3 regions of the Bacillus sp. 01N45 genome follow, and region 2 is predicted to be linked to each of the others. Evidence: predicted binding sites of a transcription regulator. Region 2 holds the regulator's gene; each other region holds the start of a gene.
What was found. Region 2 encodes LexA, which represses DNA repair genes until DNA is damaged. Its sites were predicted from a motif close to CGAACATATGTTCG; they were not measured.
Positions count from the first base shown of each region.

Region 1: ruvA (Holliday junction DNA helicase RuvA) is a predicted target of LexA. The motif match lies at 2,918-2,931, and genes of this name have one in related genera.
Region 3: uvrB (excinuclease ABC subunit B) is a predicted target of LexA. The motif match lies at 4,128-4,141, and genes of this name have one in related genera.

Region 1 is NZ_JBFTQW010000001.1:680,382-687,599, forward strand. It holds gene queA (tRNA preQ1(34) S-adenosylmethionine ribosyltransferase-isomerase QueA) at 1-1,006, opposite strand, end outside; gene AC1DMU_RS03595 (DUF2905 domain-containing protein) at 1,026-1,226, opposite strand; gene ruvB (Holliday junction branch migration DNA helicase RuvB) at 1,223-2,224, opposite strand; gene ruvA (Holliday junction DNA helicase RuvA) at 2,230-2,847, opposite strand; gene AC1DMU_RS03610 (iron-hydroxamate ABC transporter substrate-binding protein) at 3,036-3,980, shown strand; gene AC1DMU_RS03615 (BofC C-terminal domain-containing protein) at 3,991-4,521, opposite strand; gene AC1DMU_RS03620 (branched-chain amino acid ABC transporter substrate-binding protein) at 4,955-5,398, shown strand; gene AC1DMU_RS03625 (YhcN/YlaJ family sporulation lipoprotein) at 5,432-6,079, opposite strand.
Region 2 is NZ_JBFTQW010000004.1:456,436-463,653, forward strand. It holds gene phnE (phosphonate ABC transporter, permease protein PhnE) at 1-773, opposite strand, end outside; gene phnC (phosphonate ABC transporter ATP-binding protein) at 770-1,543, opposite strand; gene AC1DMU_RS12800 (phosphate/phosphite/phosphonate ABC transporter substrate-binding protein) at 1,628-2,566, opposite strand; gene AC1DMU_RS12805 (bifunctional metallophosphatase/5'-nucleotidase) at 2,751-4,334, shown strand; gene AC1DMU_RS12810 (DUF896 domain-containing protein) at 4,374-4,613, opposite strand; gene AC1DMU_RS12815 (YneB family resolvase-like protein) at 4,659-5,315, opposite strand; gene lexA (transcriptional repressor LexA) at 5,457-6,077, shown strand; gene AC1DMU_RS12825 (DUF4097 family beta strand repeat-containing protein) at 6,166-6,972, opposite strand; gene AC1DMU_RS12830 (DUF1700 domain-containing protein) at 6,973-7,218, opposite strand, start outside.
Region 3 is NZ_JBFTQW010000006.1:340,924-348,141, reverse strand. It holds gene uvrA (excinuclease ABC subunit UvrA) at 1-2,067, opposite strand, end outside; gene uvrB (excinuclease ABC subunit B) at 2,079-4,055, opposite strand; gene AC1DMU_RS16870 (DUF4362 domain-containing protein) at 4,207-4,635, opposite strand; gene AC1DMU_RS16865 (hypothetical protein) at 4,682-5,302, opposite strand; gene AC1DMU_RS16860 (MerR family transcriptional regulator) at 5,299-6,060, opposite strand; gene AC1DMU_RS16855 (hypothetical protein) at 6,161-6,388, opposite strand; partial or broken gene AC1DMU_RS16850 (ATPase) at 6,405-6,735, opposite strand; gene AC1DMU_RS16845 (hypothetical protein) at 6,795-7,016, opposite strand; gene AC1DMU_RS16840 (hypothetical protein) at 7,035-7,218, opposite strand, start outside.

The DNA of each region.
Region 1 (7,218 bases), on a different contig from region 2:
CGAAGCTAAAGAAACGATATTTTTCTTTTACTGCTTCATTATAAGCATGAAGTACATTATCTCTATTTGCAAATGCACTTACAAGCATAATTAATGTTGATTTCGGTAAATGGAAGTTTGTAATTAAACCATCAATTGCTTTAAATTCATAACCTGGGTACATAAAAATGTCTGTCCATCCAGAAGCAGCACAAAGCTTACCGTTATGATCTGTCGCAATTGTTTCTAACGTACGAGTTGAAGTCGTACCTACCGTAATAATACGTCCACCATTCTCTTTCACGCGATTTAATAACGCAGCTGTCTCTTCAGACATATGGTAATATTCTGCGTGCATATGGTGTTCTTCAATCGTATCTGCAGAAACTGGTCTAAATGTTCCAAGTCCTACGTGAAGTGTAATGAAAGCTAACCCGACGCCTTTTTGTTTTAACTTCTCCAGTAACTCTTCTGTAAAGTGAAGTCCCGCAGTCGGCGCTGCTGCTGAACCGATTTCTTTCGCATATACTGTTTGATAGCGATCGCGATCTTCTAGCGTCTCTTTAATATATGGAGGAAGTGGCATTTCCCCAAGTTCATCTAAAATTTCATAGAAGATGCCGTCATATGAAAATTCAAGATGACGTCCACCTTGATCTGCAGTTCCTATGCAAGTTGCTTTTAATTTCCCTTCGCCAAAAGAGATAACAGTTCCTTCTTTTACACGTTTCGCTGGCTTAACAAGCGTTTCCCACTTATCGCCTTCTTCTTGTTTTAGAAGAAGTACTTCAATGTGCGCGCCTGTATCTTCTTTCACACCGTGCAAACGAGCAGGCATAACTTTCGTTTCATTTAAAACTAAGCAATCCCCCTCATGTAAGTAAGAAAGAATGTCTGTAAAATGTTTATGCTCAATATCGCCTGTTTCACGATCTAACACCATTAATCTTGATGTCTCACGATCTTCTAATGGGATTTGTGCAATAAGTTCTTCTGGTAAATGAAAATCAAACAGATTAATATCCATAACTATATCCACCTATTTCTTATTTAAATCGATTTATTATATACATAATAAAAGATAATACAATACTTAACACAATACATGTAATGATAGGAAAATAAAAGGTAACGTTACCTTTTTTCACAAAAATATCGCCTGGAAGCCTTCCTATGAACTTCCAAGCTAATCCAACAACAATGAGCAAAATACCAGCTGTAATAAGCAGCTTTGGCATCTCCGTCATACTTTTGGCATCTCCATTCCGAAATGCTCATATGCAAGCGGCGTTACGATTCGGCCTCTTGGCGTTCGTTGTAAAAAGCCAATTTGTAATAAATATGGCTCATATACATCTTCAATCGTATGAGATTCTTCTCCAATCGTTGCCGAAACCGTTTCTAACCCGACTGGGCCACCACGGAATTTCTCAATAATACCAAGCAGTAATTTATGATCGATATGATCTAGACCTAATTTATCTACTTGCAGTAGTTCTAACGCCATTTGTGTAATTTCCATCGTAACCGTTCCGTTACCACGAACTTGTGCGAAATCTCGTACACGTCGTAATAAACGATTCGCAATACGAGGTGTACCACGAGCACGTCTTGCAATTTCTAGTGCGGCTAACGAATCAATTTCAACTTCGAATACTTCTGCTGTACGTTCAACAATCTCAGAAAGCTGATCTACTGTGTAATACTCTAATCTTGAAAGTACACCGAAACGGTCACGAAGCGGCGCTGATAATGCCCCCGCACGGGTCGTTGCTCCAACTAATGTAAATGGCGGTAAATCTAAACGTACAGACCGTGCTGATGGCCCTTTTCCAATTACGATATCAAGGCAAAAATCTTCCATCGCAGGATATAACACTTCTTCAATTGACCTATGCAAACGATGAATTTCATCAATAAATAATACATCACCCGGCTGAAGTGCTGTTAATACAGCTGCTAAATCTCCCGGCCTTTCAATTGCTGGACCTGAAGTTGTTCTAACATTTACGCACATTTCATTGGCAATAATATTGGCAAGCGTCGTTTTACCAAGTCCTGGTGGTCCATATAGAAGCACATGATCTAACGTTTCTTCACGCATTTTCGCTGCTTCAATAAACACTTCTAAATTATGTTTCGCTTTATCTTGGCCAATATACTGACGGAGCGTCTGTGGCCGTAATGAATATTCTAAATCCGAATCTTCATATGCAGATTCCCCTGAAAGGAGACGTTCGTCCATTATACTCACCTCTTACCATTTAGTAAAAGACTAAGTGCCTTTTTAATATACTGATCCGTCGTTAATGATTCTTTTAATAACTCTGGTACAACGCGAGAAACTTCTCGTTCTGCGTATCCAAGTGCGCGCAGAGCTTCCAGCGCCTCATCAAGCTCAACTGATGAACCTTTCTTCTCATCAAAACGTTCTGTGTCTGAGAATAAATCAACAAATGCATCTGGCACGACATCAGCTAGTTTTCCTTTTAAATCTAAAATCATTTGGCGTGCTGTTTTCTTTCCGACGCCCGGGAACTTCACTAAAAACTTCTCGTCTTCGTGTTCAATCGCTTGAACGACCTGTCCTGTTTGACCAGACGCTAAAATTGCAAGAGCGCCTTTTGGTCCAATACCAGACACACCTAACAACTTTGTAAATAATAAACGCTCTTCACGTGTTTTAAACCCGTAAAGTGCCATAATATCTTCTCTCACATAATGATATGTATAGACACGGATTTCTTGCTTATTTCTTTGAAATACATACGGATTTGGTGTGAAAATTTGATAACCAATTCCATTATGGTCAATTACGACATATTCCGGTCCTACATACTCCACGTAACCTGTAACATATTCAAACAAAATACGATCTCTCCCTCTTAAATCATGTATTCCATTTTAACATATTTAATGATAGAAAAGCGAGACTACCCCAACAAATGTTCCCTATTTGAAACTTCTGTTATTTTCCATTGACAGAAAGTATGAAGCACCTTAATATACAGAAGTCGATAATGATTATCAATATTAATTAAAGGGGTTACATCAGGATGAAACAGAAGCTATTTATTTTATTTACTATTATGCTAGTTGTTCTTTCTATCGTTGGCTGTTCTTCTCAAAAAGAAGAATCGAAAGCGAAAGAACAACTGAAAACAAAAGTTGTAAAACACACTAAAGGGGAGGCTACAATTCCAGTAAATCCAAAGAGAATTGTTGACCTGTCTGGATCAACAGAAGAATTATTACTTCTTGGACACAAACCTGTTGGTACAGCAAACACATATAAAGATAAAATCCAAAATCATTTAACAGAAAAATTAGACGGAGTAAAAGCAGTAGGGTGGTACTGGGCACCTAAAGTTGATCTAGAAGCTGTTACTGCATTAAAACCAGACTTAATTATTTTAAATAATCGTCAATTGAAGATCTATGATCAATTAGAAAAGGTTGCACCAACAGTTGTTTTAGAAACAAACTTAGAAGACTGGCGCGGTAAGTTTAAAGAAGTAGGTAAACTATTTGACGAAGAAAAGAAAGCAGACAAATGGATTGCAGACTACGATAAAAAAGCAGACTCTTTATCTAAAAAAATTAAAGAAAAAACAAAAGATGAGAACTTTATGTTCGTCGCAGTTACACCACAAAACTTCCGTGTATACGGTAGCTTCGGATACGGTGACATCATCTTTAATGACTTAAAACTTCCAGCAACAAAAGGTACAGATTTAAAACAAACGATGGCACAAGTATCGTTAGAAGGTCTTGTTGCATTCCAACCTGATCAAATGTTTATTGTAAACTTTGGCGGCGAAGCTGATAAAGTTTACGAAGACTACAAAAACAGTGCCGTTTGGAAAGACAATAAAGCAGTTAAAAACAATCACGTATATGAAGTATCAAATGAACTCTTCAATACGAAAGCTTTCAATCCAATCGGAAAAGATATGCTAATTGATGAAATCGCAAAACAAATTTTAGATAAAAACAAGTAAAAAAAGCAGCTCACCATGAGCTGCTTTTTTTCTTATTTTGCACTGCGTATTGCTTCATTTTTTCAATCGTCTTCACAAAACCTTCTTTTGATTTAATACGAATACCACGCTTCAACTTCGCACGCTCATAGCTCTCAAGCTTTTTCATATCAATTTGAAAGAAGGAATGAATCGCATTATCACTTTTCGGTACACCTTTGAAAATTTGTAATATCCCTTCCTCTGACACACCAAAATAACCGCTCGTCTTTAATAACGGAGAAATATCATCAACTTTCTTTTGTAATACAATTTGTACATCATCACGATCAACGAGCTGCCATTCTTTATACTGCTGTAAAAACTTTTCTAAGTCCGCTACTTTTTCTGTAAAGATTTCCTCACTTACTTCTCCATCAACATACATTCGCTCTAATAAAATTGTAACTTCAGGCTCTTTTTCTGTTACTTCTGGTACTGGCCCTTCCGCCTTCACATTCGTTTCATAAACGAAACAAAACATCATAACGAAAGCTTGCATCGTAATCAGTATCCATTTCATTTCCGTTCACCTCTTTTAGGCAAGATCAAACTTTCATTAGTAGTTTTTCCGGAAATGGAGGTTTTATCCATATAAATGACCATATTACATTTCTCTCGAAAATAAAAAAATGCAGATAAAGTTTTATCTTTATCTGCATTAGCATTTGTTTTTATATAAAATGAAAGACGCCTGCAAAGCAGGCGTCTTGATGCGTTTACGGCGAGAGACCAGGCGACCACATTCGCGTGTTTAGCACTTAAGCATATCTCTCGTCTTACGTAAATTAGCTCATCGCTTTGCTAATATAACATTAATAAAGTATAAGTGCAACATGTTTATAAAAATATTTTATTTCCTCTTTTACTCAAACGAAATTCGTGTAAATTATAAATTGATAAATGCAATATATATGTTACAATTAATATAATAGCGAAATCATAATAAACAGGAGATGGATATTGTGAAAAAAATAAAGGATGAACGTCTCATTCTGAAAACATTAAAAAACATACGTATTGCCTTTCTTTTTCAATCGCTTGGTATAATTGGCATTTTAGGATATATCGGATTCACTGAAGGAATGGATCAAGCTACGAAATCTCCATTATGGTTATTATTTATCCTTACAAGTATCGTACTTAGTTATTTACAGTTAAGCGTTTCTATCGATGTAGAAGAAGGCGAAAAGGATATAAAGTTAACTCCTTATTACAAAATTATTGTACGCTCTCTTATTGCAGGAACTATTATAGCCATTATTTATATCATTTTCAGTCCAGAAAGACCTCTCTTTGAGGCTATTCTAACAGGTAGTATTTTCTTTATATGCTTTTTAATTTCTTATTCCATTAGTTATTTCATTAAAAAACGTCGTTTACACGACAACGATGAATAAAGAGGAAGGGCTACCCCTTCCTCTTTTGTTTCGCTATCGCATAGTACCAGTTAAACCGTAACGAATGTCTCGGAACATATTCCCTATATCACGATTAAAATCGTTTGTAACTGTACCATTACGTAGGCGTGTACTCATTGCATCGACACGAGTAAACATATCATTTCTTACAGAAACATATACGTTTCTGTTTCCAACTTCATTTGAAACCGCTTGACGAATTTCGTTCGCCATCGCCGTTTCATTTGTCACTGTATTACGTGGTTTTACTGCAATCGCTACATCGTTTCCATATACAACTGTAGACACGCGGTCTACGTTATTCATACGTTTCACACGATTCGTTATTCTTTCAGCTGTTTTACCATCATTGTTAATGTATGAATTGTTCATTGTAATATTACGAGTTGGATGCGGATTAGCAATTTGTCCGTTGTAATTTACATCGCGGTAATAATTGTTATATCCTGTATCGTTACGACCATTTCTATATGTTACATAATCTGTATAGCGATCATTACGCGCTACATTATCACGATACTGGTGTGTATCATTATAAGATGTATGCTTATAGTTGTAGTTACGTCCATCCATTGCATTGTTATCTTTTGGTGTACCACATGCAGCTAATGCACTGGTAACTAACAAAGAAGCAGCAATCACTTTTACTTTCGTATTCAATACAAAAACCCCCTCTGTTAGAATGAACTTCTCTTCTGAAAAGCTCCCTCTTATGATGAGTAACAGAGAAGGTTTTTACACTGTTAATATTTCACTGGGGATTTTCTAACATTTGATGTAAATCTTCCATTTTCAGAACGACTCTACATACAAAAAAGGCGGGAATAATCCCGCCTTTTTTAAACTTCCTCTTCGTCCTCTTCTTCTGAAACCGGCTCCCCAAATACATTTGGTGGATCTGGTTGATAATACATCGTTCCTGGCTGTGGCGCATATGCCGATTGAGTTGGTTGATAATATAAAGGATTCGCGTATTGTGGTCCTCCAGGTTGCGGACTATATAGCCTACTCTCTCCTCCGCATCCACAATCTTCCTCTCCTTGCACGAGCGGTGGCATATTATTATCCATTGGCATCATATTTAGATTTGGCATAGACGTATATTGCGGTCCAAACGGTGCCCCTTGCTGATATGGCATTTGATATGGATTTTGTTGTTGATAATACGGATTTGGCGGCATCATAGGCTGTTGGTATGGTATTTGATATGGCATCATATTCGGTGGTTGATTATTATCCATTATCGGCATCATATTCGGCATTTGATTGTTATCCATGATTGGCATCATATTTGGCATTTGATTGTTATCCATGATTGGCATCATGTTTGGCATTTGATTGTTATCCATGATTGGCATCATATTTGGCATTTGATTGTTATCCATGATTGGCATCATATTTGGCATTTGATTGTTATCCATGATTGGCATCATATTTGGCATTTGATTGTTATCCATTATCGGCATCATATTTGGCATTTGATTGTTATCCATTATCGGCATCATATTCGGCATTTGATTATTATCCATGATTGGCATCATATTTGGCATTTGGTTGTTATCCATGATTGGCATCATATTCGGCATTTGATTGTTATCCATGATCGGCATGATGTTTGGTATTGGGTTATTATCCATGATTGGCATTATATTTGGTGGTTGATTATTATCCAACATTGGCATGATGTTTGGCATTTGAATATTTGGCGGTATTACTTGTGGAATAACTACATTCTCTTTCGTTACATTTGGTGACACGATATTCCCTACATTTTCTTTCTTCACTTGCGGTGACACGAT
Region 2 (7,218 bases):
GTACTTACATAATCAATTAACAATACAACAACAAGAGTATAAATAATAATAGATGCAGTTTGTTGATATTGTAAAAATCCAAGTGTACGGTCATAATACAACCCAATACCACCCGCTCCTACTAAACCTAAAACAGCTGCTGCACGTACATTCACCTCAAATGTATAAAGAACATAGGAGACAAAATGTGCTTTCACTTGCGGAATTACCCCATACACAATCCATTGCACTTTATTTGCTCCTACTGCTGTCATCGCCTCTAATGGACCTGGATCAATCGATTCCATTGACTCATACAACAATTTCGCCACGAGCCCAATTGAGAAAAAAGTAAGAGCTAAAATACCTGGAAGTGGTCCTATTCCAAAAATAGCTACGAAAATTGCTGCTAATAATAAATCTGGTATCGTTCGGATAAAATTTAAAACCAATCGAGCTGGACCGTACAAAAATGTACTAGTAAACACATTACTTGCCGCAAATAGTGCCAGTGGAATAGCTAAAATCGCTCCTAAAGTCGTCCCAATAATCGCCATACGTATTGTATCTAACATCGCTGTTGTAATAACTTGAAAATAACTCCAATCAGGCGGCACCATCTCTTTTAACAAATCAATCATATCGGGAAAACCAACTACTAGTTTTGAAAATGATGCGTCAACCTGTACACTACTTCCCCACAACAGTAAAATGACTAGAATAGCCGTTAACATATGTTTCAACTTACTCGGCGGCTTCGGTATCGATTTCGAATATATCGTCGCGTCATTCATTTAACTGCCACCTCTAATAATTCACTTTTCTGCGCTACGTCTCCATAAATTTCAGCAAATTTTTCATCCGTTGCCTCTTCTACTGAACCATCAAAAACAATTTCGCCTGCATGTAATCCAATAATGCGTGTCGCATATTGCCTAGCTAAATCAATAGAATGTAAGTTTACAATTGTTGTAATCCCAAAATCTTCATTAATTTTTTTCAAATCATCTAATACTTGCTTTGTTGTTAGCGGATCTAACGACGCAACAGGTTCATCTGCCAATATGATTTTTGCTTCTTGTGCCAACGCTCTAGCAATCGATACACGTTGCTGTTGTCCTCCTGATAATTCATCAGCTCGCGCATATGTTTTTTCTAAAATATTCACCCTTTTTAACGATTGAAAGGCAAGCTCCAAATCTTCTTTTGGAAATAGACCTAACGTTGTACGAAAAGTCGAATGGTATCCAACACGCCCAGCTAATACATTCTTCAAAACTGTTGATCGTTTTACAAGGTTAAAACTTTGAAAAATCATACCAATATCCCGGCGCATGCGTCGTAATTCTTTTCCTTTCGCAGCAGTAATAGACTCACCTTCAATCAAGATTTCTCCTTCTGTAATCTCATGAAGGCGATTTACCGATCTAAGAAGTGTAGACTTTCCAGCCCCCGACAGCCCTACCATTACAACAAACTCACCTTTTTGAATGTTCAAGTTTATATTATTCAATCCTTTTGTACCATTCGGATACATTTTGGAAACATTTCGAAATTCTATCACACATCTTACCTACCTTCTATGTATTCAAAATGGCAAACTAACTGGAAACATACACCTTCCAGTTAGCTGCCATTTCCATATGTATTATTGCGTTTTTACTTTCTTTCCATATTCACGAACGATATCAAATTTACTATCATCAGATTTAACATATCCTTCATGTGAATATACTTCTTTAATGATTTTGTGACCTTCCTCATTCTTTCCTATTTCAATGAAAGCGTCCTGTAATTTCTTACTCCACTCTGCATCTAAATCAGAACGTACCGAAATCGTATCGTTAGGAATTTTTTCCGTAAATTTCACTATTTTCGTTTGATCGAATATATTCGGATAATCTTTTTTCACAATATTACGAGCATCTTGGAATACAACAGATACATCTACATCACCATTTAAAAGAGCAATCAGCGACTGATCGTGACCTTTTAATGTAACAGGTTTCACATCCTTTAGCGGATCAATTCCCTCTTTTAACAATACAGCCGCAGGCCATACATACCCCGCTGATGACGTTACATCTTGATAACCAATTTTTTTACCTTTTAAATCTTTTACACTGTTAATATTTGAATCTTTCTTAACTACAAACTCAGATTTATAAAAGTCTACTAAATCCTTTGTAGGAGCTCCCGTTTCATCATCTACTCCAAAACGTTGTGCTTGTAAAATTACGTTTGCAGCCTTTTTCTCATGCGCTAGCACATACGCTGTTGGAGGTAAAAACCCTACATCTACTTGCTTAGACGCCATCGCTTCTACAATTGTATTGTAATTCGTTGAAATACTAACTTTTACCGGAACATTTAATTTATCACTTAATAACTTTTCCAATGGTTTTGCCTTTGCCTCTAACGTATCTGCATTTTGAGAAGGAACAAATTGAACATTTAAAGTCTTCGGTACATAACCTTTTTTCGTATCTTCAGTTTTACTTGCACTTGATTCTTTCGTTCCACAACCACTTAATAATCCCGCCGCTAGTACAACTGTCGTACTCATTGCAAAAACTTTTTTCAACATATTATTGCCTCCAATTTTGTTGTTATAAAATTGCCTTCCGTAAACATGAAGAAATATATCACACATTTTCACGTATATTTTCTTATTTACAGAATCTTTACACATTCTATACATTCTCATTAAAATTCTCTTCATATATTTGATATGCTTAATTAGTAGATAACAATAGAAAAGGTGAATGATATTGAATCCAAATCAAATTGTAACTTTAAACATTTTATTAACAAGTGATATACATGGCACTGTTTATCCAATTCACTACCAAGATAACTCCCAAGCTGAAATTGGTTTAGCCAAAATTTCTACTCTTATAAAAAAAGAACGTTCCCAAAATAGAAACGTTCTTTTAATTGATAACGGTGACTTCATACAAGGAACACCCTTTACTTATCATTACGCTACATATGAAGAAGATAAGAAAAATCCAATGTCTTTATTAGCGAACTATTTACGTTATGATGCTGCAGTTATTGGGAATCATGAATTTAATTATGGAATGGACATATTAAATAATGCTATTTCTACTGCAAACTTTCCGTATCTATCAGCAAATATTTTAGATAAAAACAGAAAAGAACCTTATTTCGGGAAACCATATATAATAAAACATATTGAATCAAATATAAAAATTGCTATTTTAGGGATGACAACGCATTACATTCCCAATTGGGAACAACCCCATCACATTCAAGATTTACAATTTGAAGATGCATTAGAAACAACAAAAAGATGGGTTTCTTACATTCGCGAACACGAGAAACCCGATTTATTAGTCGTAGCCTACCATGGGGGATTTGAACGCGATTTACAAACTGGGGTACCGACTGAAGTTTTAACAGGTGAAAACCAAGGATATGCAATGTGCCATGAAATTGAAGGCATAGACATTTTACTAACAGGCCACCAACACCGGGAAATCGCTCACACCGTAATGAATGGTGTAACAATTTTACAGACTGGATGCAATGGACACTCCGTTGGAAAAGTAACAGTAACATTCGAAAAAACAGAAAAAAAATGGGTAAAAAAAGAGAGTGATTCACAATTATTGCCCGTACAAGGAATTGAGGCTGACCATCATATTCTTTCCTTGGTTGCCGATTATGAAGAAAAAACACAAAATTGGCTCGATCAACCTATTGGAGTAATCTATGGGAACATGCAAATTTCAGATGCTATGCAAACTCGTTTGCAAGACCATCCTTTTATTGAATTCATAAATAAAATACAGATGGATATAGCTAATGTTTCCATTTCTTGTACAAGCTTATTCCATAATACATCTCCAGGTTTCCCGAAATATGTAACAATGCGTGACATCGTTTCTAATTATATTTATCCAAATACATTAAAAGTAATTAGAATAACTGGAGCGGATATAAAAGATGCCCTTGAACTCTCTGCTTCTTATTTCATATTAAAAGCAGATGGAACTATCATCGTAAACCCCACCTACATAGAACCAAAGCCGCAACACTATAATTACGATATGTGGGAAGGAATTTCGTACGTATTAAACATTTCCAAACCAATTGGCGAGAGAGTAGAATCCTTACAGTATAAAGGCGCTCCACTTCATATGAATGAAGAATATGACGTCGTTATGAATAATTATCGCGCAAGTGGCGGAGGGAACTTCTTTATGTTTCAAAATAAGACCGTAATAAAAGACATACCAACAGATATGTCTGAACTTATCGCTAACTATATATTGAAGCACAAAAAGATAGAAGCAACAGTCAATAACAACTGGAAAGTTATTAAATAACGGATATAATAAATAAAAAAGATGGGCTTCGCCCATCTTTTAGTTTAATTTTGCATTATCTTGCTTTTTTAAAGCTTTTAATTTCGCCGGTGTAACATCAGTACCTTCTTCGTTAACAACTTTAATTCCTTTAAGTTCGTTTAACATATTTTGACGAAATCCTTTTAAATATTGTTCACGTAGCGATTGGCGCTCACGTTGTTCTTCTTCAGTTAAACCTTCAGCTTTTGCTTTTTTCGCTAAGAAGTTAATGCGTTCAATGAGTTCGTGACTTTGCATCTCGAATCCCCCTTTTACTCAAAACTGATTATTATCATACAATAGTTAGTCCTCTTTATCAAGCAATTGCTTTGTATATTCTACATATCTTCGATGTACAGTTGCTTTTGAAACATCATGACCAAAACCACGAAGTGTTGCTGCAATTTCTTCAAAAGTTAATTCATTCCGGCGTAAACGTACAATTTCCTCAATTGGCACTTCTTTTTTCTCACGTCCTATACTTAAATGACGATTTTTCAAATTATTCTCTGGACGAAATCCTTTCTCTACCGCTCTTTGCATGCCACGTTTAATTTTTAAATTGTGGATCTTTCTTTGATACTCTTCAACAATCCCAATTATATCTAGTACCATCGAATCAGAGTCAGAGAGTTCTAATTCTCCATTATGCGTATGCGTATATACTTTTATTCCCTCTTTATGTAAACAGTGCATTAATGCAATCTTTGCATTCCCTCTACCAAGGCGCGTTTCATCTTGTATGAGAAGTACATCAACTTGTTCATCGCGAATTGTATCTAGCACTTCTAATATGCCATCACGTTCAATTGTATAACCACTAGCCTGCTCCTCAATCACCTTTACAACATTCATTTGATAGCGCTCAGCTAAATGCAATAATTCATCTTTTTGACGCAATAATGATGTTTCCTGTTCTTCTTTTGTTGTGCTCACACGTGCATAAATAATTGCATTCATATTGAACCCTTCTTTCTCACTATATTTTCCTTATAGTGTATCATAAATTCGTCTTTCGTTCGAACTTATGTTTGTAGAATGTTTTTTCGCATGTTATACTTATTAATAAGAAAAATGAAAGAAAACGAGGTGTTAGAAAACATGGAAAAGTTAACGAAACGCCAGCAAGACATTCTCGACTTTATTAAGCTAAAAGTACAAGAAAAAGGATATCCACCTTCCGTACGTGAAATCGGTCAAGCAGTCGGCCTCGCTTCTAGTTCTACAGTGCACGGACATTTATCACGACTAGAAGAAAAAGGATATATTCGACGCGATCCAACAAAACCACGAGCAATTGAAATTTTAGGTGACAACCGAATGGATACAGAGACACAATCTGTTATTCAAGTTCCAATTGTCGGAAAAGTTACTGCTGGATTACCTATTACAGCAGTTGAAAGTGTAGAAGATCATTTCCCACTTCCAGCTAGCATTGTTGCTGGAGCAGACCAAGTATTTATGTTACGTATTTCCGGAGATAGTATGATTGAAGCTGGTATTTTCGATGGAGATTTAGTTGTTGTTCGCCAACAACAGTCTGCATACAACGGTGAAATTGTAGTCGCTTTAACAGAAGATAACGAAGCAACTGTAAAACGTTTCTATAAAGAAAAAGACCATTTCCGTCTACAACCGGAAAACTCTTCATTAGAACCTATCATTTTAAAACAAGTGTCAGTTATTGGAAAAGTAATTGGCGTATATCGTGATTTACATTAAGAATAATAAAAGAAGATAATTACCTTATTTATATACGGTAATTATCTTCTTTTTTTGTATTTTGATAGATTTTCATACATTTTATTTCTTATGAACGAGTTTCAATCGTCACATCGCCAGCAGCTGTTTTACCACTAATCTTTTTACTACCATTGCCAATTGTTATATTTTTATTTTCTTCATTAAAAATCATTACTTCGCCAGCAGCACTTTGCCCAGTTATAACTGCATCTTGTGGTTTTTCTAATAAAGTAATATCTACATCCCCAGCGGTTGAACTTGCCTCTACATCATATTTAGGATCATGATCCATAATATGCACTTCCCCGCTAGCCGACTTCGCAGTTACTTTTCCTATTACCTTCTTAAAGCTCACCTCACCAGCTTTTGAAGATCCTTCCACACTTTTTGCTGTGACATTTTTCAAATCTACTTCTCCAGCGAGTGTCCCAACACTTACACAATCACTTTTCACATCACTTATTTCTATTTGTCCAGCTGATGAATTTATTTTTATCTCTTGGTATGAACGTTCAGGCACAAGGAGAGTTATTGTAGACGTTTGAAATCTAAAATCGTAAAAAGAAAAATCAAATGAAGCACCTTTTTCTCTTTCCCCAATAATTTTTAATGTGTCACCATCTTCGGCAATACGAACCTCGTGTTTACGTACATCTCCTGATTGCTTTACATAAAAAGAAGAGTCGGGAGATTTTTGGACAACAATATCCCCAGCATCTAACTTAACTTCTATATTTTTTAGTGTTTCGTTTTTAATTACGTCTTCTTTATTTCCTTCTTCTGCAGTTTGCACTGCTTTTTCATATGTTTGTGAAATCCCTATTACTCCAATAATGATACAAGCGATAGCTACTAACAATATTTTCTTCATCATCTACTCCCCTTTTATCATTTTGAAGTTCCATATTACATAACGTACGCATAACTTTTTAAACCACTTCGTACTATAATAAGCGATAATACATAACAACAAACCTACTCCAACAAACGTTATACTAACGAATAAATCCAACCATATAAAAGTACCCATAAATACTTTTCCAATAACGAAAAATGGTGTCACTACACTAGCAATTCCACCGAGCCAGAAGGAAAATATAAAAGCAATAATTGCAACTAA
Region 3 (7,218 bases), on a different contig from region 2:
CGATTGATCGATATCGATTACTTTATCTAAATGCTCAAGACCTTTAATTTCTTTATGAGTACCTGGCTTCGCTTTCGCTTTATATAACTTTTGTGCTAATGATTTATATAGTACTTCATTAATCATCGTACTTTTACCGGAACCAGATACACCCGTTATCGCTACAAACGTACCAAGCGGGAATGACATCTTTGCATTCTTTAAGTTATTCTCTTTTGCACCGATAATTTCCACTTTACGTCCGTCACCTTTACGTCTTTCAAGTGGAACCGGAATAAACTCTTTACCGCTTAAATACTTCCCTGTTAGCGAATTCTCATCTTGCATCACTTCAGCTGGCGTACCCGCTGATACAACTTGACCACCGTGAATACCTGCACCAGGTCCGATATCAAGTAAATAATCAGCAGCCATCATCGTATCTTCATCATGTTCAACGACAATTAACGTATTCCCTAAATCACGCATCTCTTGCAACGTACGAATAAGACGATCGTTATCGCGCTGATGTAAACCGATAGAAGGCTCATCAAGAATGTAAAGTACGCCAGTCAGACGAGAACCGATTTGCGTCGCTAAACGAATACGCTGCGCCTCACCACCTGATAAAGTTCCTGCGGCACGACTTAACGTTAAATAATCTAAACCGACGTTCACTAAGAACCCAACGCGCTCTTGGATTTCTCTTAAAATTAAATGAGCAATTTTTTGTTGCTTCTCCGTTAGCTCCACATTCGAGAAGAATTCCTGTACTTCTTGAACAGAATACTTCGTTACATCAGCAATCGTTTTATCACCAACGAAAACAGCTAAACTCTCAGGCTTTAAGCGTCCACCTTTACACTTCGGACAAGCTTGCTCTGCCATATACTTTTCCATTTGCTCACGAACATAATCAGAACTCGTTTCACGATAACGACGTTCGATATTTGGAATAACACCTTCAAATAAAATCTCATTTTCCTTTACTTGACCAAATTCATTTACATAGCGGAAATAAACTTTTTCTTCTCCGCTTCCGTACAACACTTTATCAAATAAATCTTTCGGTATATCTTTCACAGGCATATCCATATCAACGCCGTAATGATTACATACAGATTGTAAAAGCTGCGGGTAATATTGTGAGCTTGTCGGTTCCCAAGGTGCAATCGCATGTTCATTTAATGATAAATCCCAATTCGGAATGACAAGTTCTAAATCTACCTCTAACTTTGAACCAAGTCCATCACAAGAAGGACATGCCCCGAATGGACTGTTGAATGAGAACATGCGCGGCTCTAATTCTCCGATTGAAAAACCACAATGCGGACAAGCATGATGTTCACTAAATAGAAGTTCCTCTTCTCCCATTACATCAATTAACACTCGGCCCCCGCCAAGCTTTAATGCACTTTCAAGAGAATCCGCAAGACGGCTTGCAATCCCTTCTTTTACAACAATACGGTCAATTACAACTTCAATCGAATGCTTCTTATTTTTATCTAGCGCAATATCTTCAGATACATCTAACATTTCACCATCAACACGTACACGAACATACCCTTGCTTCTTAATATCTTCAAGCACTTTCACATGTGCACCTTTACGCCCAGAAACGATAGGAGCTAACACTTGTAATTTCGTACGTTCAGGATATTCAAGTACACGGTCTACCATCTGCTCTACTGTTTGTGACGTAATTTCAATACCATGATTCGGACAAATTGGCGTACCAATTCGCGCAAATAATAAACGTAAATAATCATAAATCTCCGTGACCGTTCCGACTGTTGAACGTGGATTACGACTCGTTGTTTTTTGATCGATTGAAATCGCTGGTGACAATCCTTCAATCGTATCTACATCCGGCTTATCCATTTGTCCTAAAAACTGACGCGCATACGCAGATAACGATTCTACGTATCTGCGCTGCCCTTCTGCATAAATCGTATCAAACGCTAATGATGATTTCCCTGAACCAGACAATCCCGTCACAACAACAAGCTGATTTCTCGGAATGGTTACATCAATATTTTTTAAGTTATGTGCTCTAGCACCTTTTACGACAATAAAATCCTTGCTTATGCTCACTCTGTTCACCCTTCCGCTTTTAATTCTAATAGTAAATCTCTTAATTCAGCTGCACGCTCGAAATCTAACGCTTTTGCTGCTTCTTTCATCTCTGCTTCCATCTTCGCAATTGTCTTTTCACGCTCTTTTTTCGTCATCTTCTTAGCTGGTGCCGCTTCATACATTTCCGGCTCTTCAGCAGCTGTCGTTGCACGGATAACATCACGCACGCCTTTTTGAATCGTTTTCGGCGTAATACCATGCTCTTTATTGTAAGCTTCTTGTATAGTACGACGACGCTGCGTTTCTTCAATTGCAATTCCCATTGATCTTGTTATACGATCTGCATACATAATAACGCGGCCGTTTTCATTACGTGCTGCACGACCGATTGTTTGAATTAATGAACGCTCTGAACGCAAGAATCCTTCCTTATCAGCATCTAAAATAGCTACAAGTGATACTTCTGGAATATCTAATCCTTCTCGTAATAAGTTAATACCGACAAGTACGTCAAACTTACCAAGGCGAAGATCACGGATAATTTCAATACGTTCTAACGTTTTAATTTCAGAGTGAAGATAGTTCACTTTAATTCCTACATCTTTTAAGTAGTCTGTTAAATCCTCTGACATCTTCTTCGTTAAAGTCGTAATTAATACACGTTCATTTTTTGCAATGCGATCTTGAATTTCTCCTAATAAATCATCAATTTGCCCTTCAATTGGTCGTATATCAATTGGTGGATCTAAAAGCCCTGTTGGACGAATAATTTGTTCTATTACTTCCGGTGCCTGCTCTAACTCGTACGGTCCTGGCGTTGCTGAAACGTAAATAACTTGATTCGTTTTCCCTTCAAACTCATCAAACGTAAGCGGTCTATTATCTAAAGCTGATGGCAGACGGAATCCATGATCTACAAGCACTTGTTTACGTGCTTGGTCCCCGTTATACATCGCTCTTACTTGCGGTACTGATACGTGTGACTCATCCATAACGATTAAGAAGTCTTTCGGGAAATAGTCTAATAACGTATACGGCGTTGCACCCGCTGGACGAAGTGTTAAATGACGGGAATAGTTTTCAATCCCTGAACAAAAGCCCATCTCGCGCATCATTTCTAAATCATAACGTGTACGCTGTTCTATACGCTGCGCTTCTAACAACTTGCCATTATCATTTAATTCCTTTAAACGTTCTTCTAATTCTTTTTCGATATTTTCAATAGCGACCTTCATCTTTTCTTCACGTGTAACGAAGTGAGATGCTGGGAAGATTGCTACATGATCACGTTCTGCTAATACTTCACCTGTTAACGCATTTACTTCGCGAATACGATCGATTTCATCGCCGAAAAATTCAATTCGAATACAATGCTCATCAAGTGATGCAGGGAAGATTTCAACTACATCTCCGCGCACACGGAATGTACCACGCTTGAAATCAATGTCATTACGTCCATACTGCACATCAACGAGTTCACGAAGCAATTGATTGCGGTCCTTTTCCATACCAACTCTAAGTGAAACAACTAACTCGCGGTATTCTTCTGGAGAACCTAAACCATATATACACGAAACACTCGCAACGATAATTACATCGTCCCGTTCAAATAATGCGGACGTTGCTGAGTGACGCAATTTATCGATTTCATCATTAATCTGCGCATCTTTTTCAATAAACGTATCTGTTTGCGGTACATACGCTTCTGGCTGATAATAATCGTAATAACTAACAAAATATTCAACTGCATTATTCGGAAAAAAATCTTTCAGCTCACTATATAACTGTCCTGCTAACGTTTTATTATGAGCCATAACAAGTGTTGGCTTCTGCACTTCTTTAATGACATTTGAAATCGTAAATGTCTTACCCGTTCCTGTTGCTCCAAGCAACACTTGCTTTTTCTTCCCACTATTAATTCCCTCTACAAGCTTTTCTATAGCTACCGGCTGATCACCTTGCGGGGAATAAGCTGAGATAATTTCAAATTGATGTTCCAAACAAAACCGACCTCCTCGTAAAAAATCTGTATTCCCATTTTACCACGAATGCTCATAAAAAAACCAAGAAAACGAACAGATATTCGGTAAAATTTTCGACAATATATACATAGAAAAAGGAAGGAGTAAAAACTTCCTTCCTCTACTAACTCTATTTTTTAGGTACATATAATAAATCATATCCATTGCGCCCATTTTTACTCGTACAATCTATTAACCTATAAGTGATTTCTAATTCTCCCTGCTCTTTAACAATACTTTTGCAACTACCTTTATGTAATCCTTTATGCTCACCAGCAAATTGGTCTTTTCTATTATCTAACACATAAAGTATATCGTTCTCACTATGCTCTACCGTTTGAAAAATCGGATCACCTTCATGGGTATACTGCACAATTCTTATTTTATCAACTTTCCCTTGGTCAACATTCAAAACGAACTTTTCAAATTTATCTAGATTGGAAATTCCTGCTCTCTTTACAATGACATCATTCTTCTTATCAATGTCAATGTTAGGTTGTGAGCATGCTACTAAACTAAAGAGAAATAAGCATATAAAACCTGTTTTTCCTATTGTTATCCTCTCCTATACAAACTATTGGTATACTAGAAAAAGCTACTTTCCTCTATGAAAGTAGCTTCTCTTTTTCTTTTTCCTTCTTCGGGAAAAGAACATATGAAAATGAAATAACTGTATCCACTAAAAGTATAATCGCCCAAACTTGGCTAACACGACTTGCTTTTTCATTTAAAACAATCCCCGTTTCTAACCAATTATGCCATTGTTCAAACGGGACAAAACCGTACAGAAAGAAAAAGAAAATATGCACAACAACGAATAAAACAAGATGTAATAACCAATTTTTTATTTCCTGTTTCGCATAGGCCATACCTGTTAATTCTACGTGCTCTTCCATAATTGGCGCTGGTTCATTCCGCCATTTCGCAACTAGCTTTTGCGCAAACATATCAAGCTTCTTCAAATCCTTTTTCCCGTAGAAAACTGCATACAATAAAATAATTACCGTAATGATTTGAAAGTTAGAGAACTTCCCTGTTTGATAATAGTCCACTACCCCTAAGGTTAAAATAAACACTTCATTTACGAGGAGTACAATCCCCATAATAAAGCTCGCCTTCTTCAAACGGAATCCGTAACGAAGTAAAAAGAAGCCGATAGCCGATAACCAAAATACAATCTCTGCCCCAATTAAAAAATACCAACGATATTCTGCAAGTATACTCATTTATCCATCTCCTTTTCATCATATATACGAAAAGCTTCTTCCATATATAATAAAAGTTCTTCTTCAATTGGATACATGCTCATTTTCTGTGAATCTTCCTTCGATTTTCTAACTTCCCATAACTTATCTAAAAACGCTTCGTCACCATTGGCCATTTCTAAACATTTCTGCATTAATCTCTTCGTTGCCCCTTGTACCTCATCACTCGCTGCTTCTTTGCCGTCTTTCATAAAAGTACGTAATTGCTTTAATAAATCTACCCATTCTAAAACATTCGGATCTTCTTCACTCATATTTGGCAAGTTATGAAGCAATTTTTGTTCTTCCTTTGAAAATACTTCATTTTGAAATATTTCACGTATACGAGACGACTGTTTCGAAAGCTGAATCAGTTCAAACATAACTTTCCAATCAAGTTCCCCTTCCACATCTACCGAATAAACAACAGCTTGTAAAACACGCTCCATTCGATTAAATTTCTTTTGTTCTTCCTGTACAAACCGAAGTTGTTTTTCAAGAGAACCCTTTAAGTTAAGGTCACCTTTTACTAACATATTCGCAGCCTCTTTTAATGAAAAGCCCATTTCCTTTAAAAATAAAATTTGCTGCAACCGTATTACGTCAGCTTCACTATATAAACGATGCCCACCTTCTGTTTTCCCGCTCGGCTTTAATAAATCTATTTGATCATAATAACGTAATGTACGTACCGTTACCCCTGTTTCTCTCGTCAATTGTTGTATTGAAATCACTACCATCACCTCTTCCCCTTCATTATAAAAGATGACGTTACGTAACTTTCAAGACTTTTGTAAAAAAAATACAAAAAGCTGTTTATACTCTTTGTATAAACAGCTTTTACGGAAATAATCCCTTTTGTATAGCGCGCCCACAAAATAAAATAAGTGCTCCAACAACAACACTCGTTGCTGTTTTATGATAATGAGCTGAAACTAATAAATAATATGATAAACCTACAGTGCCAATCATAATACAAATGCTTGGCACTGGATAACGAGAGAAGTTCTGCATTCCCCAAAACAAAGCAAAAATAGCCGTAGCGACACATAATACCGGTAATCCCATCCCAGTTCCCCTTTTTCTATCTATTCCTTGTTGCTAACACACTCGTCGATGCCCTACTTATTAATAAGCCAAAAATAGCAATATATAACAACTCATTTACATGTACTGCTTGCCTATCTAAATACTTATTTAAACAAAGATACATAATGAACAAGAACAAGAAGCTTGTAATACTAATCGTAAAATATGACTTCATCTTATTCACAACTCGCTCATCAATCGACGGTACTCCCTCTTCTTTCAAACGCTTCTGTTCTCTATATTCCGCAATACTTATATAAAATGACTAGTGCTACATTCGATATGAAGATTGTTCCCCACGAAATACTTAAAATCATTAAACTCATATTTAAAACAAGACCCGCTAAAAACAAACTTCCTATGAACCGTATAATATCTTACTTACTCATACATGATCAGCCTCTTTTTGATTTCTATATTTCCACTTCGGCCAATAGTTCACAAGAAAATACACCCACTGCCCTATTACAAATAAAACAAATGGCATACCAGCATTTCCGTCAACAATTAAATTATATAAACTCCATATCGCTAAACTAATCGTAAAAAATAACCCTACATATTTAAACGCTTTATCTGACTGAAATCTCTCAAACTCATCTTGCATTTTTCATTCCTCCTATCGCTATGCTCGTTTCCCTATCATGACTCCTATGATGAGACTACCCGCAAATAAGGAACTACATATCATAAATATTTCTTGCACTGGTATAACAGCTCTGCCTATTGCTTTACTCGCAACAATATAAACAATAAGCAATAGAAACGCGAATACAAATGAGACATTTACATATTTTTTTATATTTTCA